4 regions of the Brucella pituitosa genome follow, and region 1 is predicted to be linked to each of the others. Evidence: predicted binding sites of a transcription regulator. Region 1 holds the regulator's gene; each other region holds the start of a gene.

Region 1 (5,461 bases):
CGCCATTCGCATAGGCCTTGGCCATGCCTTCATAGAGCCAGCCAGCCGCACGATCAAAACTCTCATCGGACGCATTTTCATAGCGCGCCAGCGCAATCGCATCATCAGAGAAGAACGGCGTCACAACGCCTGCGCCAGCTCTATAGGCGTGTTTGGCGATCAGGCGCACCAGTGGCAGAGCAACGACAGGTGCAGTGATGACAAGATCCTGGCCTTCACGCAATTGCAGCCCGACGCGTACAGCCACTTCAGCCAGACGTTCGAGTTTTACCGGATCGATGACGGGAGCGTTATTGTCATGTGCCATATGGCTGCAAGCCTCGTGTTTGAAAGAATCAGTTGCAGTCTATCAGATGACTTAATTTCACCACGCTTTTTCCTGCCACTGCGTTATATTAATGGAGCGGTCGATAGAAATTTTTATGTAACGAGAGCAACGGCTATGAAGAAGAGCGTGCTTATTATCCTTGGTCTGGCGGGCCTGCTTGCAGGTTGTCAAACCATGACTCCGGAACAGCGCCGCGCCGCAGATGAACAAACCTGCCGCAGCTATGGTTTCAAACAAAAATCCGATGCATTTTCCAACTGCCTGTTGCAGCTTGATCTCGACCGCAGAGCAGATCGCCGCGCCTGGCAGAACCGTGCCGATTTCTACGACACACCGATGGTCATCTATCAACCGGTTTATCGACCAGTGCCAGTTCAGGCCAGGTAACAGACAGGCCAAGTGATAATCAGGTCGAGCAATAAAAAAGCGCCCTTTCGGGGCGCTTTTTTTGTCTAGCAAAGTCACTTTTAAAGCGGAGATTCCGGACGCTCCTGCGACAGAAGCATCGCACCGATTGCATCAACATGCTTCTTATCGGCTGTGTAGCCGAGAGATACGTTTTCCACCGCTGGAGCCGTTTCATCAAATGTTGGCTGGTAGCTCGCCACCTGCGTCAGCGCCGGCTTTTCAGCAGGCTTCACAGGAAGCGTCGCCAGACGGTCACCACGGGCCTGCGGACCCACGCCGCCATTCTGCTGAGTTTCAGTCGTCTTTGCTGCTTCAGCCAACGCAACCTGCACTGTTGGCTGTGCCTGTGGAACAGTGGCATCCTGCTGATCAGTTACGTTGTAGAACGGACCTTCTGGCATGGATGGTGCCTGTGGTGTGGAAGCATAGGCCAGATTGTACGGAGTCTGTGGAACCGGATTCTCCAGCTCGCCATCACGACCACGCTTTTCGTAGAAAGAGTTTCCACCCGCAACCAGCACGTAATGCATGTTGCGGTATGGGAACTTCAGGCCAGCTGTGTGGAAGAACATGGAGTTCTTCAAGGAAGGGTGACGCTTGCCCTTGAGAATGGAATCAGCCGCTGCCTGAACATCTGGCATTGCCCTGGAATTCATCTTGCGGCTCAGAACGCCCGGCGCAAACTGGTTCTTCTGGCCCACAACACCACAGATCGTATCCGGATAGCTGCCGGATGCGAGACGGTTCATGACAACAGTACCGACAGCCATCAGGCCATCGGGGCTTGAACGGTTCGATTCAAAGAACATCGCACGTTCAAGACATTCACGGTCTCTGGCGGTATAGGTGAAAGTCTTAACGCCATTGACCGACTTGACGTGGCTGACCGCCGCCGTCTTATCGGATTTGGTCTTGGCTGTGCCTCCGGTCGTCGTGCAACCTGTCACCACAAATGGAGCAACCAGGAGCCCGAGGATAACGGGCAGTTTCCACTTAGCAGCGCGCGTCAACGGCTCAGTCTCATCGTTAGGACCCTTAATTGATCCAACCCGGCCTCCGCCCCGCAAAAGGCGTTTGAAACCTGGCTGTGGTGCCACTGCATAAAACTATGCAGCAGATTTGAACTAACAGAGCAGCCTTTGTGCATCCAATTGAGACACCCGGCGCTCCAGCCAAATAGAACGAAAATCAAATAATAAACGTTCTGCTGTCACTCATTGCATTCAAGGTTTTGGAATTTTTAGGCCAAAAAAAGGCGAACGGTCAAATTCCTAAAATGACAAAGCCACCAAAACGGTGGCCAATCGAACCCGAATCCAAAGTTGAATTTTCCCCACAAACCCCTTAAATTTATTAACAAATCCTTAACGTGATTTAGCAAATCTTATAAGTTATTGATTTAACGCGATTCAATTTGCTGAAATACAGGCCACATCGCTGCCTTATTTCACTGATGTTTCAAGATTTTACGCAGCCATCTTTTTTGACTTTTCAGATGCTGTTTTTGACGCCGATTTCAAGGCTTATTCAACTTTGTCACGATTGATGTAACATCGCGTGATATTGACCGTTTTTGGTACAGATTTGGGCAACATCACCGAATCGCGAGTCCGAATGCTGAGTCGCATCGTTCGCTCCCTTCATGCAAAACGGCCCGTCACATTTTCAGTAACGGACCGCTTCTGAGACGTTCTGCAAGTCGAGATTTGATCACCCGAATGAGTAGCCTGCGCCACGCACCGTGCGAATTGGATCGAGTGCGCGCCCGACATTGATCGCCTTGCGCAAACGTCCGACATGCACGTCGACCGTGCGGTCGTCGACATAGATATCCGGGCCCCAGACACCATCGAGCAACTGGCTGCGGGAGAAGACACGGCCCGGTGACATCATGAAATATTCAAGCAAGCGGAATTCTGTGGGTCCGAGGCGGACTTCCTTTTCCTTGCGATAGACACGGTGCTGCTGACGGTCGAGCACCAGATCCCCAACCTTGAGCACATGCGAGAGAACGCTGGGATTGGCACGGCGCAGCATGGCTTTCACCCGCGCAAGCAGTTCCGGTGTCGAGAAGGGCTTTACGACATAATCGTCAGCACCCACACTCAGGCCACGGACACGTTCGCTTTCTTCGCCACGCGCAGTCAGCATGATGATCGGCAGACGCTCGGTTTCCGGCCATTGACGCAGACGACGGCAAAGTTCGATCCCCGATACACCAGGAAGCATCCAGTCCAGAATAAGCAGATCCGGTACGTTTTCGCGAAGCGTGATTTCGGCTTCATCGCCGCGCAGCATCGCATCGACCTGATAACCTTCTGCTTCCAGATTGTAACGCAAGAGTACGCTCAGGGCTTCTTCGTCTTCAACCACAGCAATCTTGGGTGCCTGTGACATCCAGTATTTCCTATCCAGAATTTAGAGCGCAGAAGATACAGTCCCCCCGTCGACCGCGTGCCGCCGCGCTATTCTTACACATGCAGAGATTTTGCGCCGCAATGATGCAGCGCAAAATACCATCAGGATTTACGCGCCTCGTCCACGACGATACCGTGGCTCAGGTCTTCTTTTGGGCGTTCCGCAGGCATTTGCAGGCCAGTCACGATGTAATAGACCGTCTCGGCAATGTTGGTTGCATGATCGCCAATGCGCTCAATATTCTTTGCGCAGAACAGAAGATGCGTGCAGGCTGAAATGTTGCGCGGATCTTCCATCATATAGGTGAGCAACTCGCGGAACAGCGAGGTGTACATCGAGTCAATTTCATCATCGCGATCGCGAACAACATTGATCTGCTGTACCGAGCGCGTTGCATAGGCATCGAGCACGTCTTTGAGCTGGGTCAGAGCGAGTTCAGCCAGTGTTTCAAGTCCACGATAGAGCTTGACCGGCTGGCGCGATTCCGAGACGGCGGCAACGCGCTTGGCAATGTTTTTGCCAAGATCGCCCACGCGTTCCAGATCGGCCGATATGCGGATCGAGCCGATGATTTCACGAAGATCGACAGCCATAGGCTGGCGCTTTGCGATGATCATGACGGCCTTGTCGTCAATCTCACGCTCGCTTGCATCAAGGATGAGATCATCGGAGATAACGCGCTGAGCAAGCGCATTGTCGGCGTTGACAATCGCTGCAACGGACTGCTCGACCATACGTTCCGCATGACCGCCCATTTCAGCGATCTTATGGGTCAGGAACTGCAGTTCTTCGTCGTAAGCGGTAACGGTATGCTGAGACGCCATAATAGACCTCGAAGTAAGGATTACAGGGAAGCGAAACCGAAGATGGTTCCTGCTTCTGCTGAAATGTTAACCAAAGCGACCGGTGATATAGTCCTGAGTGCGCTTCTCGGTCGGTGCCGTGAACATCACATCCGTGTCACCCACTTCCACCAGATTGCCCAGGTGGAACATGGCGGTGCGCTGTGAAACGCGAGCGGCCTGCTGCATGGAGTGCGTGACGATGACGATCGTGTAGTTCTGGCGCAGCTCGTCGATCAGCTCCTCAACCTTGGCCGTCGCAATCGGATCAAGCGCCGAGCACGGCTCATCCATCAGGATGACTTCCGGGCTGACTGCAATCGCACGTGCAATGCACAGACGCTGCTGCTGACCACCGGAAAGACCGGTTCCGGCATCGTGAAGACGATCCTTGACCTCTTCAAAGAGGCTGGCCTTCTTGAGGCTGGTTACGACGATCTCTTCGAGATCGGTCTTGTTGCGTGCCAGACCGTGGATACGCGGGCCATAAGCCACGTTCTCGAAGATCGACTTCGGAAATGGATTTGGCTTCTGAAACACCATGCCGACACGGGCACGCAATTCAACCACGTCGATCTTCGGATCGTAAATGTCTTCGTTGTCGAGCGTGATATTGCCTACGATACGGCAGCCTTCAATCGTGTCGTTCATGCGATTGAGCGAACGCAGGAATGTAGACTTGCCGCAGCCCGAAGGACCGATAAGCGCTGTAACCATCTTTTCCGGAACATCCAGATCGACTTCGAACAGAGCCTGTTTCTCGCCATAAAACACGCAGACCTTGTCGCCGCGCATCTTTATGGAGGGGGCGTTGGCGTTCATCTTTTCTCCTACGGCTTTCTCGAGAGATCGTTCAGTCATGAGATTCATCATTTCTCTCCCGTTTACCAGCGGCGCTCAAAGCGGCGGCGCAGAATAATTGCTGCAATATTCATAACGGCCAGGAACAGAAGCAGGACGATAATAGCGCCTGATGTCCGTTCCACAAAGGCACGCTCAGCTTCATTCGCCCACATAAAGATTTGCACAGGCAGAGCGGTGGCCGGGTCCATCGGCGTTGCAGGCATATTGGCAACGAAGGCCACCATACCGATCAGAAGTAGCGGTGCTGTTTCACCCAACGCCTGAGCAAGACCAATAATTGTTCCGGTCAGAATGCCCGGTGCTGCGAGAGGCAACACATGGTGAAACACCATCTGCGTCTTCGATGCACCAAGGCCTAAAGCTGCGGCGCGGATCGATGGCGGCACGGCGCGAAGAGCGGAACGTGTCGCGATGATGATCGTTGGAAGCGTCATCAATGTCAGCACCAGACCACCGACAATCGATGCGGAGCGCGGCAGATTGAAGAAATTGATGAAGACCGCAAGACCAAGCAGACCAAACACAATCGACGGCACTGCAGCCAGATTGTTGATGTTGACTTCGATGAGATCCGTAAGACGGTTCTTCTTGGCAAACTCTT
Region 2 (5,461 bases), 140 kb from region 1:
GGTTAAGACCTCGCTTGCTCCCGGCTCTCAGGTTGTTGCCGCTTATCTTGAATCCGCTGGCCTCCAGAAGGATCTTGATGCGCTCGGCTTCAACCTCGTTGGTTTCGGCTGCACGACCTGTATCGGTAACTCCGGTCCATTGCCTGCTCCGATCTCCAAGACGATCAACGAAAAGGGCCTGATCGCGGCTGCCGTCCTGTCCGGCAACCGTAACTTCGAAGGCCGCGTTTCGCCGGACGTTCAGGCCAACTATCTGGCTTCGCCGCCACTCGTCGTCGCTCACGCTCTTGCCGGTACGGTCACCAAGGACCTGACCAAGGAGCCGCTTGGTGAAGATCAGGACGGCAACCCCGTATTCCTGCGCGATATCTGGCCTTCATCGGCTGAAATCCAGGAATTCATTGCCAAGAACGTTACCCGCAAGATTTTCTCCGAAAAATATGCGGACGTGTTCAAGGGCGACGAAAACTGGCAGGCTGTTCAGGTTCCTGCAGGCCAGACCTATGCATGGGACGACAATTCGACCTATGTGCAGAACCCACCTTACTTCGTGGGCATGGGCAAGTCGGCAGGTAAAATCGGTGACGTTAAGGGTGCACGCATCCTCGGCCTCTTCGGCGACAAGATCACCACCGACCACATCTCGCCTGCCGGTTCCATCAAGGCACAGTCGCCTGCTGGCAAGTACCTCATCGATCATGGCGTCGGCATTGCCGACTTCAACCAGTACGGTACGCGTCGTGGCAACCATGAAGTGATGATGCGCGGCACCTTCGCCAACATCCGTATTCGCAACCACATGCTGGGCGAAAACGGTCGTGAAGGCGGCTACACCATCCATTATCCGTCGAAGGAAGAAACCTCGATCTACGACGCAGCCATGGAGTACAAGGCAGAAGGTGTGCCACTCGTCGTCTTCGCAGGCGTCGAATATGGCAACGGTTCTTCGCGTGACTGGGCTGCAAAGGGCACCAACCTGCTCGGCGTCAAGGCTGTGATCGCTCAGTCGTTCGAGCGTATCCACCGCTCCAACCTCGTTGGCATGGGCATTGTGCCTTTCGTCTTCGAGGAAGGCACAAGCTGGCAGACGCTGGGTCTGAAGGGTGACGAAATCGTCTCCATCGAAGGCCTTGCCGATGTACGTCCGCGCCAGAAGGTCGACGCTTCGATCACTTATGCAGATGGCACAGTGAAGAAAGTTCCGCTCATCTGCCGCATCGATACGCTGGACGAGCTCGACTACATGAAGAACGGCGGCATCCTGCAGACCGTTCTGCGTGACCTCGCTGCTTAATCAGCGACAACGCTCCAAACAAAAAAGCCGCCGGAGAAATCCGGCGGCTTTTTCAGTCTCCGGAACCGTTTTATTGCCCCGAACGGATCATTTCCCTGATTTTTAAAGCTTTTTCAAAGTGATCGAGAGTGTGGGTTTTTATCCACCACTCGGCAGCTTCCATAAGAAGCTCCGGTTCCGTGTTTTTGTTGGCAAAGAACGCATAGAACGAGATACCGACTGTATCGCCCTTTTTCGCGATCTTTTCATCGCAGATGGCGATGGCCTTTTCTCTCAAACTTTGTCTCATTCGCAATTTGCCTTTTATTAAAGCGCGACGCTGCACATATACTCGAAAAAGCCAGCTTCCGCCTTTAGGAGACGTATCTTAGTGAGATAAAAGAAACACACTGCCTGCAAATCTCACTGCAACGTGAATTCCTATTGATCGTCGTAATTCCTACATAATAGATGTCAGCGTCAATTATTGCAGGATGAACCCAAAGTGACCTTCCATTACCCCTTCCATGGGACACATACATGGCTTTCCGGCGACTATGTTCCCGGCTTGCGCGGTGTTTGTGCTGCATTGGGGCTGGCGTTCACCGGTTGCCTGTCAATGCAGGGCGTAGCGAAAGCTCAGGATAGCAGCACACGAACGTCCGTTCTCGAGCTCTATACCAGTCAGGGCTGTGCCTCGTGCCCGCAGGCTGACAAGAATTTGGCGAAATACGCTGACGACGCCAATGTATTGGCTCTGTCGTTCCACGTTAATTACTGGGATTACATGGGCTGGCGCGACACACTCGCCTCACAGGACAATACAGACCGCCAGAATGCCTATCGCAATTCGTTCAATGCCAAGATGGTCTACACGCCTCAGGCAATCGTCAATGGCGCTTCGGAAATGAACGGCGGCGACGCCGAGGTCGTGAAGCAGCATCTTGATGCGAGTAAGCTCAACGTACCCGTTTCGATCAGGAAACTGGACGATGGGCGCCTGTCGATTGAGATTGCGGCAGGTGAAAAACCAGAGAAGCCCGTACATGTCGTTATGTTCTACCTGCGCGATTCGGTAACCATTCCGATTGACAAGGGTGAGAACGCAGGGCAGTCCGTTACCTATCGTAATACGGTAACGGACACCAATACGATTGGCATGTGGGATGGTCAGGCTTTGAAAATCGAGCTGCCAGCTTCCGAGTTGACCCGCAAGGATGTGACCGGCTGTGCTGTGGTTTTGCAGCAAAGCAACAGCGACAAAGCGCTCGGTCCAATTCTCGGTGCCGCGATATTCAAACAAAAAGTTCAGCTCGGGCTCTAAAAGCCGCTTCGTCAAACGCCCGCAACACGCGAACGCAACAGCAACTACGCTTCGTGCGAGCTGTTTATCTTATCATTTGCGGGAATGTTGCATCTGTCTGAGTGGCTAGGCCAATGAAGGTTGGTTCGGCTCGGGCAGTCCTTTGGGCGGGGGGCTTGGGGTCGGACATACCCGAACCGAACCGTCTCAGGCAACATGGTGATGCTGACGTCATAATCGGGCCGGAATGCGAAGTTGACAAGGCCAAAATGTGGCTGGCGATCACCATTGAGAACAGCTTTTCTCTTTTCGTGAACAGCTAATATACAACTAATTGGGGGTCTATTCTTGTGGGCAGTTCATAGAAAACCGCCAGTACCAGCGCTTGATCTTGCAATCGTTTTACAAAAGCATCACCTTACTGTCATGAGCTGATTTGATCGGTGTTCCCGTATTTCCTTTACAATAGCTCCTGACGGCGAAAGGAAGAAAATGGACATACCAAGCGCTGCGAATGAAGATAAGTCTTCGCATTCGCCCTCTCATCCATCGGCGACGCCAAAAATTGTCCCTTTAGCGCAATCACGTCCGCCTTCTCCCACGGTCAGTTTTGACAGACACGAACTTGGTAAAATCCTGAATATTTATGGCCGTATGGTCGCCACAGGTGCGTGGCGCGACTATGCGATTGATCATCTGGCCGATAGAGCGGTGTTCTCGATCTTTCGGCGGGCCAGCGAAGTTCCGCTGTTTCGTGTGGAGAAAAACCCCAAGCTCGCACAGAAGCAGGGGGCCTATTCTGTGATTGCTGCAAGCGGGCTCATTATGAAACGCGGACACGAACTGGAGCGTGTGCTCCGTGTCTTCGATAAAAGCCTCAAGCTGGTCGATAATTGATTAGAGCGCATCCCGAAAAGTGTGAAACGGTTTTCGGACAAGATGTGCGGGAAAACAAATGATTAGAGCGCCGATCTGATCCAATCAGATCGGCGCTCTAAGTGAGGGGCACTTCGCCCGGGTCGACGGTGCAGCCACCGTTGAGCGGCAATTGCATGAGGACCGTATCGAGCCAGCGTCCATGCTTGAAGCCTGAACCCTGAATACGTCCGCTATGGGTGAAGCCGAGGCTCTCATGCAGCTTCACCGAGCCTATGTTGTGCTCGCCGTCACCAACCACTGCCAGCAATTGCCTGAAGCCCAACGCGGTCGCACGCTTGATAAGCTCGCCAAGCAGAAACTTGCCAACGCCCTTCCCCTTAGCGTCCGGCGCGATATAGATAGAATCTTCTGCAAGCCAGCGATAGGCCGGCCGGGTACGGAAGTAGCTGATATAGGCATATCCCAGCACCAGCCCATTTTCTTCCGCGACAAGAATTGGAAAGCCCTGCTCGACAAATGCGTCGAAGCGAGTTTTCATTGCTTCAACGGTAGGCGGTTCGATGTCGTAAGAACCGGAACCGTTCAGCACAGCCTCCGTGTAGATTGCGGTGATGGCATCGATATCGGTGGGTTGAAAATCGCGAATATGGGGCATGTCATAAGCCAGAAGTCAGGTTCAGATTACGCCTTCAACATGCCTCGAAGTCACGCGATTGAAAAGCAAAAAGGGCAGCGTTTCCGCTGCCCTTTCGCATAATTCAATTCCAGACTGATTAGTCACGGTTGCCCATGAACTGAAGCAGGAACATGAACATGTTGATGAAGTCGAGATAGAGACGCAGCGCGCCCATCACAATCTTGCGGCCCTGCGTGTCCGAAGCATCACCTTCGTAGTACATTTCCTTGATCGACTGCGTGTCGTAGGCGGTGAGACCTGCGAAGATCAGCACACCGATCACCGAGATTGCGAACTGCAGCGCGGTGGAGCCAAGGAAGATGTTGACGACAGAGGCGATGATCAGGCCGAACAGGCCCATCATCAGGAACGAACCCATTGCGGAAAGATCACGCTTGGTCGTGTAACCGTAAAGCGAGAGCGCTCCGAAGGAAGCTGCCGTTACGAAGAAGGTGCGCACGACGCTTTGGCCGGTGAAGACCAGGAAAATCGACGACAGCGACAGACCGACGAGAGCTGCATAGCCCCAGAATACGGCGTTAGCGGTCGAAACCGACAGACGTTCGATACGGAAGCTCAAGAAAAACACTGCTGCGAGCGGTGCAAGCATGACCACCCAGCGCAGCGGAGACGTGTAAAGTGCTGCACCAAGTGCAGTAAGCATCTTGCCGTTTGCCATCTGCGCGACAGCAGCAGACGGGTCATTGGTCACTGCCAGAGATGCGACGGCGAATGCAGCAAGGCCGGTAACGGCCAAGCCGATAGCCATCATGTTGTAGACGCCCAGCATGTAGCTGCGCAGTCCCTGATCAATGCTGGCATCAGCGCGAGCGCCGCCTACCGGCCTCTGCTGCGCCTGAATATTGCGAAAGTCAGCCATGACTTAAATCCTCTTGCCTTGTCCCGTCCGGTGTCGGGTCCTGGCTCATTTCGAGCCGCTCCCAGGCGCCGCTGGCGGGACCCCAGCATGCCTGCGTATATTATGGGCATTTCAGAGCTATCGTACAAGTACTACCTGTAAAAAATCGTGATGAGGCAGCTTGAAATCTGAAGTGCATTCTCCATGCTATCCAAGCATTTAGCCCATTTCTGATCCAACATTACAAATGGTTCATATGGTCCGCAGCACAGTTGCAGGTTTCTGACCCAACACCCGCCATGTTCCCGCAAGGCCGAAACCAACGGTGAGGATCAGTGCAACAGCGACTGTCATCAGAGCCACATCCGGCAGGAACTGTGCTTTGAGCTTCATCACTTCTACTACTACGTACCAACCGGCAGCACTTCCTGCGACCAGCGCAAACATGGCTGTTGCAAGCCCAAGCAGCAT
Region 3 (5,461 bases), on a different replicon from region 1:
TGTCACTTCCTGCAGCACCGATCACAAGGTCAAACTTGTCAGATGCCCGCGCTGTGCCAAGCCGCACAGCCCGTTCCTGCAAGGTTACGACTGAACTTAATGCAACTGACAAAGCCAGCAGAACGATGATGGCGACGGCACCACTCCAGAAACGGCGCAGATCGGCAAGAATGAATGCGATCATGACAATTCCATCTCCGCGCTGTCGCTTGCAATTTTTCCACCTTCAAGGCGAATGCGGCGCTGCAAATATTGCATCAGCTGCGGATCATGCGTGACGACCACCAATGTCGCCTTTCCTTCGGTCGCAAGCCGCACCAGAAGCTCGGCAACATCGGCACCGGTTTTCTGATCAAGACTTGCAGTCGGTTCATCGGCCACGATCACGCCGGGCTTAGAAAGAAGCGCACGCGCGATAGCAACGCGCTGCATCTCACCGCGCGACAGCGTTTCGATATGTTGGTCCGGGCGGGTTATTCCGACTGTTTGAAGCAATTGAAGCGCGCGTGCGCGATCATCAGCCTTCACCCCAAAACTCAGTTTGAGCGGCAATAGCACATTGGACAGTGCGGAAAGGCCGGGAAACAAGTGAAAATCCTGCATCACCAGACCGATGTTGCGCGCACGAAACGCATCGCGCCTGAAAGAAGACAGGCTGCTGATTGCCGTTTCGCCCCAAACTACTTTGCCGGCTTTCACAGGTTCGAGACCCGTTATAGCGTTGACCAGCGTGCTTTTCCCCGAGCCGGAGGCACCGGTAATTGCCAGATGACCACCAGCAACCAGATTAAACTTTTCAATGGAAAGCACAGGGAGAGCCAACCCCGGAAAGCGCACTTCCAGATCGGCAATATCGAGCGACAGGCCCGATGGCTTGGCAAGCATCATCATCAGACCGTTTTGAAAGAAGCATTACGCAGGCGAAGCTGGCTGACGAAGCCCGTTTCAGGGTCTGTCCATGAACCATATTCCAGCGTGCCGCGCGTAAGGATCGGTGCATTGAACTGCACGAATGTCTGTTTGGATGCCAGATAAACGACCATGATATTGTCGGGCCAATCGGAATCTGACGAGCAGAACGGGCAGATCGACATCGGAATTTCGGTCAAAACGAAGAAATTGGCTTCAGCCTTGAGTGGCGGTGCCATGAACCCGCTGATTGCCACTTCCTTGCCGGAAGCACTCTTGACCTGATCGGAAAACTCCAGACCCAGCACGCCAAAACTTATATACAGATTGTCAAAGCCAAGCTGCTCTGCGGCTTGTGCCCTGTTTGCAATCCACATCAAAGGCGCAGTTGCCAATGCACCAAGCATGAGTTGCCTGCGATTGAAATGCTGTCCTGCGCGCATTTTGTGCTCCTGATGGAAAAGTGGACAGGCGAGAAACCCGCCTGCCCTTAATCAAACGAAGATTACTCAGACTTTGCCTTGCCGAGCGCAAAAGCGTCAGCGAGCACGCGATAAACATCGCTCTGTTCCATATAGCCGCGAAGACCTTCGGAACCCGGACCCGTTGCCTGCAGAACAACGTCATCGACCGCGTGAACGCCGGTGTCATCTTCCTTAGGGATGTTGCCCTGAACGAAGACGGCACCCGGAACGTCCTTGTAAGCCTCATTGGCTACATATTCGCCCTTTTCGTTCTTAACGGCCGGTACGAAAGCGCCATCCATCTTTGGACGGAAGGTTTCGTAATGGTCCGGGCCGTTATTGGCGGCGAGGAACAGACGACGCGAAACATCGATGCGATCCGGATAACCGTCGCCATTGGTGTCTTCGTAATTCGGGAATCCGGCGGCATCATAGGTGCCAACCTTTTCGCGCATTTCTTCGCCTGGCTTTTCATCATCAACTGTGCCAATGATGGCAACGCCATGGGTATGATCGCCGGTGACGATAATCATCGTGTCCGGGTTCTTTTCGGCAAATTCGCGGGCAACGCCAACGGCCTTGTCGAACTCGATAGTTTCGACCAGCGCGCGATCCCAATCGAGCGGATGGCTCATCTTATCAACCGATGCGCCTTCAACCATCAGGAAGAAGCCTTCCGGGTTCTTGGAGAGCTTTTCGAGAGCAGTCTTGGTCATTTCCACCAGACCCGGCTGGTTCGGGAACTTGTCAACCGTGCCTTTCTTGAGGAACTCGCGATCAAGCGTCACGTCCATATTGCCGGTATGGAAAAGACCGAGCAGCTTGTCCTGATTGGATGTGCCTGATGCAGCAAGCTCGTCCTTACTTGTGACCAGCGCGTAGCCTGCATCCTTGAACAGCTGGATATAGTCCTTGTCGTCCTTGCGCTTGGAGCCCGGAACGTCTTTTGCAAGGAAGTAAGCGGAACCGCCGCCCAAAAGAACATCCGGCTTCACATCATAGATCATGCCGACAATATCAGCCTTATCGGAACGCTTACGCGTATGAGAGACCAGCGCTGCAGGTGTTGCATCCTGAAGCTCCGAGGTCGAGACGATACCGATCGACTTGCCGGTTTCGCGGCGCATTGCTTCGGCAATTGTTTCGACCTTCGGGTCGTCCTGGCTGTCAGGCGTGCGGTCGGCATAAACGCCGAGTGCATTCACGCGTGACTTGTGGCCGGTCATGTAAGCCGACATGGTGTTGGCGCTGTCGGTCGCAATCGAATGGGTCGAAGAGGTGCCGATGAAAGCAACTGGCGGGATGTCATCCATAGCAAGACGGCCATTGGCCTTACCTTCGCTCATGCCCTTGGACATGATGCGCGCACCGGTGCGGTGGGCAACCGAAAGACCATCAGCAATCAGGAAGATGATGTTCTTGGCCTTGGCTTCATTGCCGGTCGAGTAAACATCCCAGTTGACCGACTTTGTTTCATCGCCAGCAGAGACTTCAACCTTGTAATCGCCGGCCTTGCCGATTTTCAGACCGCGCAGAATAAGGGCAGAACCCAGAACCTTGTCTTCAGCGCCTTTTTCTTCAGCAGTGAATTCGGCCTTGCTGCCAAATACAGCTTCGTAGTCCTGGCCATTGACGGTAACTTTCACGTCCTCTGGCTTGACGACCTTATCGAACTCAACCTTGAAATCGAACGGCGAGTTGACAAGGATTGTCGCCCGGTCAATCGGATAGACGGTTGCAGCATCGGCTGCCGTCGTCAACATAGTTGCAGAGGCGAGATCAAGAAGCAGTTTGCGCATATCAGAAATCCCCACTGTGTAATGTGTGCGAGGCTCAAATAAGAAAATTAGATGACACTGGTATAACAGCCAGCTGTTTTATTCGTAAATTTTAGTTTGCCGGCTATTTTGATCGCTCGACAATTTTAAGCGTGCGTTTCATGCTGAAGTTTCATGCCTCCTTTCATGTCAGTGTAAAAAACGTCGGCTATTTGTCTGCGGATCAATCAGACTGGTGACATTATGATACGCAACACGCTCTCGATCATTCCTTTGGCTGCACTTCTGTTCGGCACAGCGATGCCTGTCTTTGCACAAGACCAGACCCCTGCTCTGATTGGTGAGTTTGTTCTGCCGACCGGGCTGAAACTCAATGGCATTGAATTTGGCGGCATTTCCGGCCTTGATTATGATCCGGCCCAGAATGTCTATTATGCGATTTCCGATGACCGGTCGGAGAAGGCTCCTGCCCGATTCTATAAGCTCAAGCTCGATATTGATGGAGCTGGCATTCATGGGTTGGATATTCTGGAAACGAATACCCTGCTTGATCCAGAGGGAAAGCCTTTCGCAATCAAGGATGTCGATGCGGAAAGCATCCGCTTTAATCCGGCGAGCCAGACGCTTTACTGGTCCAGCGAAGGCGATCGCACAGGAAAGCCGTCTGTCCGTGCAATGAAACTCGACGGCACTTTTGTTCGCGAGTTCAAACTGCCGGAAGCCTATCTGCCGGATGAAAATAAAACACGCGGCACCCGAAACAACCTGGCTTTTGAAGGTCTTGCCATCACTGCGGACGGTAAGACGCTTCTGGCTGGCACAGAAAACGCGCTGGCTCAGGATGGTGACATTGTCACACTCGAACAGGGCAGCAAATCGCGTATTATCTCGTTCGATATTGCGACAGGTGAGGCAACCGCCGAGCATGTCTATGAAACCGATCCCATTTTTGCAAAGGCAACGCTTCCACCTTTCTGGAACGATAATGGATTGAGCGAACTTGTAACGGACGGCCCGAACCTTCTCACGGTCGAACGAAGCTACGCTCACGGTGTGGGCAACCGCATCAGCATTTATCGCGCATCCTTCGATGGTGCGACTGATGTGAACGGCAAATCATCGCTTGAGGGGATCGCCGCAACACCGCTCAGGAAGGAACTGCTTCTGCGTCTCGATGAAGGTACGTTCGGTCTCGATATCGACAATATCGAATCCATCACTTGGGGCCCGGAAATTGATGGTGCCAAAACGCTGGTGATTGCATCCGACAATAATTTCAATGCCGGTCAGTTCACGCAGTTCGTGGCAATCAGAATTCCATAGGACCTGTCATCAAACCTTTATCGTGATGATAACCACGCGTCACAGGGCACCTTTAAGGACCATTGCGTTTGTTTCCGCAATTTGAGGGGTTCCCTATGCGCCTTGGCTATCTTCTTGCTTCCATTGCAACAATTGCTATGACATCTTCGGCAATGGCTGAAGAGACATTTACCGCAAAACTGGCAGGTCATGCCTATCTGCCAGCTCTGACTCTGATTACACCGCCTGCAGATGCTCCCCGTGATGCATGGGTTTCCGGCAAGTTCACCGGCAAGACCCGCAACGACAAGCCGATGACCGTCATGGGTGATGTCGGCAAGGCCTATGGCAGCCACACCACCGGCATCTCCCTTCCCTTCATCGGCCAGCCTGTGCAGGGCATGTCGGGCTTTGCGATGAACCGTGCAGCCGATGGTAGCATCTTTACCCTGACCGACAACGGTTTCGGCACCAAGGCAAACAGCCCCGATGCGCTTTTGTTCTTCCATCGCATGAAGCCAGATTTCGAAACCGGCAAGGTTGAGCGCGTGGAATCGGTATTCCTGCGCGACCCCGATAAGAAGGTGCCATTCCGTATCGCTTATGAAGGCACCGATGGTCGTTACCTGACCGGTGCTGATTTCGATCCGGAAAGCATTCAGTATCTCAATGACGAGATCTGGATCGGTGACGAGTTCGGCCCATACATCATTCGCGCTGGTCTCGATGGCCGTGTGAAAGCCGTCTACCCAACCATGCTCGATGGCAAGCAGCTGATGGGTCCGGATACACCGGGCATCGTGGTGCCTGCGGTTGCCGGCAAGGATTATCGCGTTCAGCGTTCGGGCGGTTATGAAGGCATGGCGCTACAGCCAAAGACCAATCAGCTCTGGGCCATGCTTGAAAAGCCGCTTTCTGACGAGAACGGCAAGCCGGAAGGCGATTTCCTGCGTGTGATTACTTTCGACACCGACAAGGGTGAATGGACCGGCAACAGCTACCGCTTCC
Region 4 (5,461 bases), 430 kb from region 1:
CAGCCAAATGTCAACTCCTGCGCGGCAGATTCACGAAGCTCTGTTCTGAAAATCTTGCCGCAGAGGCCTGATAGCAGGGGAATCGGATGGATTCCCCTATATTACTCAACTTGCGCGGGGCTTTATACGGGTCACATGGCCCATTTTACGACCCGGGCGAGCTTCCTTCTTGCCGTAGAGATGCAGCACTGCATTCGATTCTGCGAGAATCGCTGGCACCTGCTCAATATCGTCGCCGATCAGATTCTCCATTACACAGTCCGAATGGCGAACTGCATCGCCCAATGGAAGCCCTGCGACTGCACGAATATGCTGTTCGAATTGCGAAATGGCGCAAGCGGCCTCTGTCCAGTGACCGGAATTATGCACGCGTGGCGCAAACTCATTGGCAAGCAGGGTGCCGTCCGCAAGAACGAAGAACTCGAGGCCGAGCACACCGACATAATCGAGTGCGTGCAGAAGCTTTTCGGCGGCCGTGCTTGCAGCTTCGGCAGTTTTCTCAGAGATGGCAGCCGGAACGGTTGAAGTTGCCAGAATGCCGTCCTTGTGGACGTTCTCAGTGATATCGAAAATCGCAACATTGCCGCTGCGGTCGCGGGCTGCGATAACCGAAACCTCACGCTCAAACGAAATAAAGCCTTCAAGGATAGCAGGCGCGTGCTTGATAGCTTCCAGTGCCTTGCGGGCTTCGTCTTCGTTGAGTGAGGTCAGGCGAACCTGTCCCTTGCCATCATAACCCAGTCGACGGGTTTTCAGAATTCCGCGTTCACCAAGCGCACCAAGAGCTGCAATGAGCGTTTCTTCATCATCGACCAGACGCCAAGGCGCGGTTTCGATGTCGCTCTCATTGAGGAACTGCTTTTCGGTAAAGCGATCCTGCGAGATTTCAAGTGCCGCAGGTGGAGGGAAGACGAGGGCCGATTCTGCAAGTTTGTCGGCGGCTGAAACCGGCACATTCTCAAATTCATAGGTGATGACGTCGGAAGCCGCTGCGAGTGCTGCAAGTGCTGCCGGATCATCATAAGCTGCAACGATCTGGCGATTTGCCACCTGTGCCGCAGGACAATCGGCCTGCGGTTCCAGAATGATGGTCTCATATCCGAGGCGTGCAGCCGCCATTGCCAGCATACGGCCGAGCTGACCACCGCCAATGATACCGATTGTCGACCCTGCTTTCAGGCCTGCTTTCAGTGCTGAATGTGCCATATCAGACCTCATCGGATGGGCGTTCTGCAACACTTTCGGTCTGCGCTGTGCGCCATTCGTCCAAACGTACTGCGAGTGCATCGTCATAAAGTGCGAGAACGGCTGCGGAGAGAAGCGCTGCATTCACAGCACCTGCACGGCCGATAGCCAGAGTGCCGACGGGAATGCCCGCAGGCATCTGGACGATCGAAAGAAGCGAGTCATGGCCCGAAAGGGCTTTGGATTGCACGGGCACGCCAAATACCGGAAGAGACGTCATGGCTGCGGCCATGCCGGGAAGATGAGCTGCTCCGCCAGCACCGGCGATCACGACCTTGAAGCCCTCGGCCTTTGCACCTTTGGCGAAAGCGACAAGGCGGTCTGGTGTGCGATGCGCAGAGACGATGCGGGCGTCAAAGGAAATGCCAAGAGCCTCCAGTGTGTCTGCTGCATGGCGCATGGTTTCCCAATCGGACTGGCTGCCCATGATGATGGCGACGTCTGCACTCACGCTCATTGATCTTTCCTGCTCCGCTTCCGTAGTTCGGTCGTTGGTATACTAAAAACAAAGCCGGGCGGACCCCGGCTGTAAGCTCTTTGTTATCTAAAGCTCAGGCGATGATGTCAGGAATGACGTGATCTTCCATTTCCTGCAGCTTGTCTTTGATAGCGAGCTTTTTCTTTTTCATACGCTGAATGCGCAGCTGATCGCAGCCCACCTGCATCATCGCGTTGATGGCTGCATCGAAATCCGCGTGTTCCTGTTTCAGACGTGCGACGGCCAATCTGATTTCGGCCTGTTCCTGATCGGACATGCGGTTTGCCCCGTATTGTTCAGAATAATATTACGGGCCGTACCAGCGCGGCACAGACCCGTTTCGAGAGCAGCCCTTATCACATTTTTCGTGATTGGAAAATGCTACCACGACAAATTCGACTTTCGACCTCACTCATGCCAAAGTGTCATGGTTCTGTCATGAGCGGCTGTCAACGGGCTGCGGTTCATGACAGTCGGGACTGCGTAACTGGCCCGAAAAAACAGGAGTATTTTGGGTCTTTGCGCAGTGTGAGCGGGTGAAGCTTTGCGGTTGGCAGGTACTTCGCGCACGGTTTCATCCTTTGGGAAATCAATCAAAGGAGAAATGATGATGGCTATAGAGTCCCATCTTGCCACGCTCGAAAAAAAGCACGGCGCTCTGGAGCAGGAAATTTCCGATGCCATGGCGTCACCGGCAATGGACAATCTTCACGTTGCATCTCTCAAGCGTAAAAAGCTCGTGCTCAAGGAGCAGATTGAAAAACTGAGAACCCAAGTCACTCGACATTAAAGTAACCCGTCAATAGAGCGCCGTGCGCCCTGTTGGGCGCACAAAGGTCGCTCTCACAGTTTAACTATGCAGTAGAGCGTGTTTCGATCGAGTAGGGTCGCTACCCTAAGATTTTGAAATCCGGAAGCTCTGCAAGCAGTACGCAATCGCCATTGGTGACGGCCAATAGGACGGTACTGTTGAAGATGTTGGCGGCTGTGCATCAGCCGCCGAGCATCCTCCCGCATCCAATATTAGACGAATTTAACAGCACTATGAAAAGCAGCGATTATTCGCTGCTTTTTTGTTGGCTATTCCCAGAAGACCCTAACGCGTGTCGCGCTTTAAGTATTTGTTTTTACGCATGTCGTTAACGGAAAAACGGTCCCCACTTTTCCGCGACATGCTCTAGTTTTCCGTCTCGGCTCTTGGGTCGAGATTCATCGCTTCAGGTGTTGCGCTTTTGACTGATGGCATGCTTTTGAACTGTTCTTTTTCGGCCTTTGGTACTGAGGCGCGCCTGCGTGACCGGAATAGCGCATAGCCTGTGATCGAGATGTGGGCGAGGGCAGTTATGGCGAAAAGACCGGACGGCCAGAAGATGTCCATTGCAGCTGCAGCCAGCAACGGCCCAAGCATGGTGCCGAAACCGTAAAGCAGCAGCAGGCCACTTGATACTTTCACGAAGCTTTCAGACGAAGCGTGATCGTTCGCATGGGCGACGGCGACCGGATAGAGTGCATAGGCGAGCGCGCCGTAGCAGCCCGTCATGATGATAATGATTTTACCGTTTGATGGCCCGATTATGAAAGCCATGAGCCCGACGAGAGCTGCAAGTGATGCAACGCCCGCCAAGACATAGCGCCGGTCAACGAGGTCGGAAATGCGCCCAACCGGAATTTGCATCAAAGCGCCGGCGGCGATGGTAACACTGACCATCAAGGCGATTTCCGTAGTCGAAATGCCGGATTTCGCGCCAAACACAGCACCCAGCGTGCCCCATGCGCCATTGGCAATACCGATCAGGATACAACCCACGAAGGCTGCGGGTGAATTGCGGTAAAGCGCTTTGAGATCAAGTTGGACCTCGGTAAGCGGTTTTGGACTGACAGCCGTCGACATGGCCGTTGGGATCAGCGCCAGACAGAAGAGAATACCGGTGATCATAAACAGATGATCGCTGCGGATATCGCCGTTCGCTACCATCATCTGGCCGCTCATCGTGGCACCGTAGTTGACCATCATATAAAGGCCAAAAATCTTGCCGCGGGATTCATTGGTGGCGCGCTCATTGAGCCAACTTTCGATCACCATGAATGCACCAGCCATGGAGAAGCCGGTAAAGGTGCGCAAAATAATCCACGATATCGCATCAATATAAATGCCGGACAGGAGGGCGATGACAGCCGCAGACGATGCAAAACAACCGAAAGCGCGGACATGACCGACGCGTCGCACCAGACGGGGTGCAAACAGGCAGCCAGCGACGAAACCGCCCGCCCATGTTGTGCCGAGCAAACCAAGAGATGCAACGGAGAAGCCTTCAAGGCCGCCGCGCAATGGCAGCAGCAGACCATGGAGACCGGAGGCCATCAGAAGAAAGGCTGTGCCACAAAGTAGCGCCAGAACCTGAATGTAAATACGCAAGATCACGTTCCCGGGATTTTATGAAGTCGCATGAGACGCGACTTCGCTCTATCGTTGATGATCAGGCTGAGACGATATCTCAGCGGAAAAGCGCTTCGGCGGCAGCGCGGCTGTCGCCTTTTCTATGCCTTTCAGCCTTCAGGCGCTCAATTTCGGATTGTAGCAAAGTGATGCGTTGGTCGATCTCCAGGACCGAAAGCAGAGATAGCTCATCTTCACTCAGAACCACACTGTCGCGCGGCTTGCTTGCATCTTCATCGATACCGCTCATGGCCTTCCTCCGGAGTCTATGACGGAACTATAAGGGCAGAAAAGATTTAACACCTTGAATCTTCGCATATATATTTCAAGAAATCGATGATGATTTCCCTAATGAAATGCGTTGCACTCGACGTGAGGCATTTCTGCGACGCATAAAGGGTAATCCCGTTGCGGACCAATCGGCGCCATGGGCGATTTGAACAGGAGTTTAATCATGATGGCCGAACTGCCTTCCCAGATGACAGCAATCGAAATTGCGGGCCCGGGTGGCGCGCATATGTTGCGCCCGATCCAGCGTTCGGTGCCTGAACCAAAAGCAGGGGAAGTTCTGGTTCGGATACGTGCAGCGGGCGTCAATCGCCCCGATGTGCTTCAGCGTGAAGGACACTATGCGCCACCGGCGGGTGCATCGGATATTCCGGGGCTTGAGATTGCGGGGGATATTGTTGCGCTTGGCGAAGGCGTCGAACGCTACAAGATTGGCGATCAGATTGTGGCGCTGCTTGCTGGTGGCGGCTATGCCGAATATGCGGTTGTACACGAAACCAACGCGCTGCCTCTGCCTTCCGGCTACGGCTATATTGAAGCCGCCGCAATCCCCGAAACCTTTTTCACTGTCTGGCATAATGTGTTTGAGCGTGGGGGCCTGAAAGAAGGCGAGACATTGCTGATTCACGGTGGTTCATCGGGCATCGGAACAACAGCTATTCAGCTCGGCAAAGCATTCGGTGCCAATGTGATTGTTACAGCAGGATCGGTCGACAAGTACGAGGCCTGTTTAAAGCTTGGCGCGGACAGGGCCGTGAACTATCGCGACGAGGACTTCGTAACGGCCGTCAAAGATGCGACCAAAGGCAAAGGTGCCGATGTCATTCTCGATATGGTGGGCGGCGACTATGTGGATCGTAATTACAAGGCCGCAGCAGACGATGGACGCATTGTACAGATTGCGTTTCTGAATGGTGCCAAGGCAACCGCAAATTTCGCACTTCTGATGACGAAACGCCTAACCCATACCGGCTCGACATTGCGTCCGCGGTCTGTGGGCTTCAAAGCAGACA

What was found. The regulator PhoB, encoded in region 1, activates phosphate uptake and scavenging genes when phosphate is short. The targets are predictions, from matches to a motif close to TGTCATNNANCTGTCAT.
Positions count from the first base shown of each region.
Region 2: a site for PhoB is predicted at 2,988-3,004, ahead of ACSME1_RS07760 (DUF2794 domain-containing protein). Genes of this name have one in related genera too.
Region 3: a site for PhoB is predicted at 3,213-3,229, ahead of ACSME1_RS13805 (alkaline phosphatase). Genes of this name have one in related genera too.
Region 4: a site for PhoB is predicted at 2,147-2,163, ahead of ACSME1_RS05045 (YdcH family protein). Genes of this name have one in related genera too.

Region 1 is NZ_OZ264092.1:1,468,519-1,473,979, reverse strand. Features, by position in the region: gene ACSME1_RS07115 (aminopeptidase) at 1-307, opposite strand, end outside; gene ACSME1_RS07110 (hypothetical protein) at 443-715, shown strand; gene ACSME1_RS07105 (cell wall hydrolase) at 796-1,746, opposite strand; gene phoB (phosphate regulon transcriptional regulator PhoB) at 2,447-3,133, opposite strand; gene phoU (phosphate signaling complex protein PhoU) at 3,256-3,978, opposite strand; gene pstB (phosphate ABC transporter ATP-binding protein PstB) at 4,045-4,818, opposite strand; gene pstA (phosphate ABC transporter permease PstA) at 4,881-5,461, opposite strand, start outside.
Region 2 is NZ_OZ264092.1:1,607,433-1,612,893, reverse strand. Features, by position in the region: gene acnA (aconitate hydratase AcnA) at 1-1,294, shown strand, start outside; gene ACSME1_RS07770 (DUF6500 family protein) at 1,365-1,583, opposite strand; gene ACSME1_RS07765 (DUF1223 domain-containing protein) at 1,863-2,597, shown strand; gene ACSME1_RS07760 (DUF2794 domain-containing protein) at 3,069-3,473, shown strand; gene ACSME1_RS07755 (GNAT family N-acetyltransferase) at 3,571-4,110, opposite strand; gene ACSME1_RS07750 (Bax inhibitor-1/YccA family protein) at 4,229-5,011, opposite strand; gene ACSME1_RS07745 (ABC transporter permease) at 5,243-5,461, opposite strand, start outside.
Region 3 is NZ_OZ264093.1:541,944-547,404, reverse strand. Features, by position in the region: gene ACSME1_RS13820 (ABC transporter permease) at 1-184, opposite strand, end outside; gene ACSME1_RS13815 (ABC transporter ATP-binding protein) at 181-891, opposite strand; gene ACSME1_RS13810 (hypothetical protein) at 891-1,352, opposite strand; gene ACSME1_RS13805 (alkaline phosphatase) at 1,415-3,172, opposite strand; gene ACSME1_RS13800 (esterase-like activity of phytase family protein) at 3,395-4,474, shown strand; gene ACSME1_RS13795 (esterase-like activity of phytase family protein) at 4,570-5,461, shown strand, end outside.
Region 4 is NZ_OZ264092.1:1,035,751-1,041,211, reverse strand. Features, by position in the region: gene ACSME1_RS05055 (5-(carboxyamino)imidazole ribonucleotide synthase) at 106-1,206, opposite strand; gene purE (5-(carboxyamino)imidazole ribonucleotide mutase) at 1,208-1,696, opposite strand; gene ACSME1_RS05045 (YdcH family protein) at 1,797-2,000, opposite strand; gene ACSME1_RS05040 (YdcH family protein) at 2,331-2,513, shown strand; gene ACSME1_RS05035 (MFS transporter) at 2,901-4,139, opposite strand; gene ACSME1_RS05030 (DUF1192 domain-containing protein) at 4,219-4,410, opposite strand; gene ACSME1_RS05025 (NAD(P)H-quinone oxidoreductase) at 4,615-5,461, shown strand, end outside.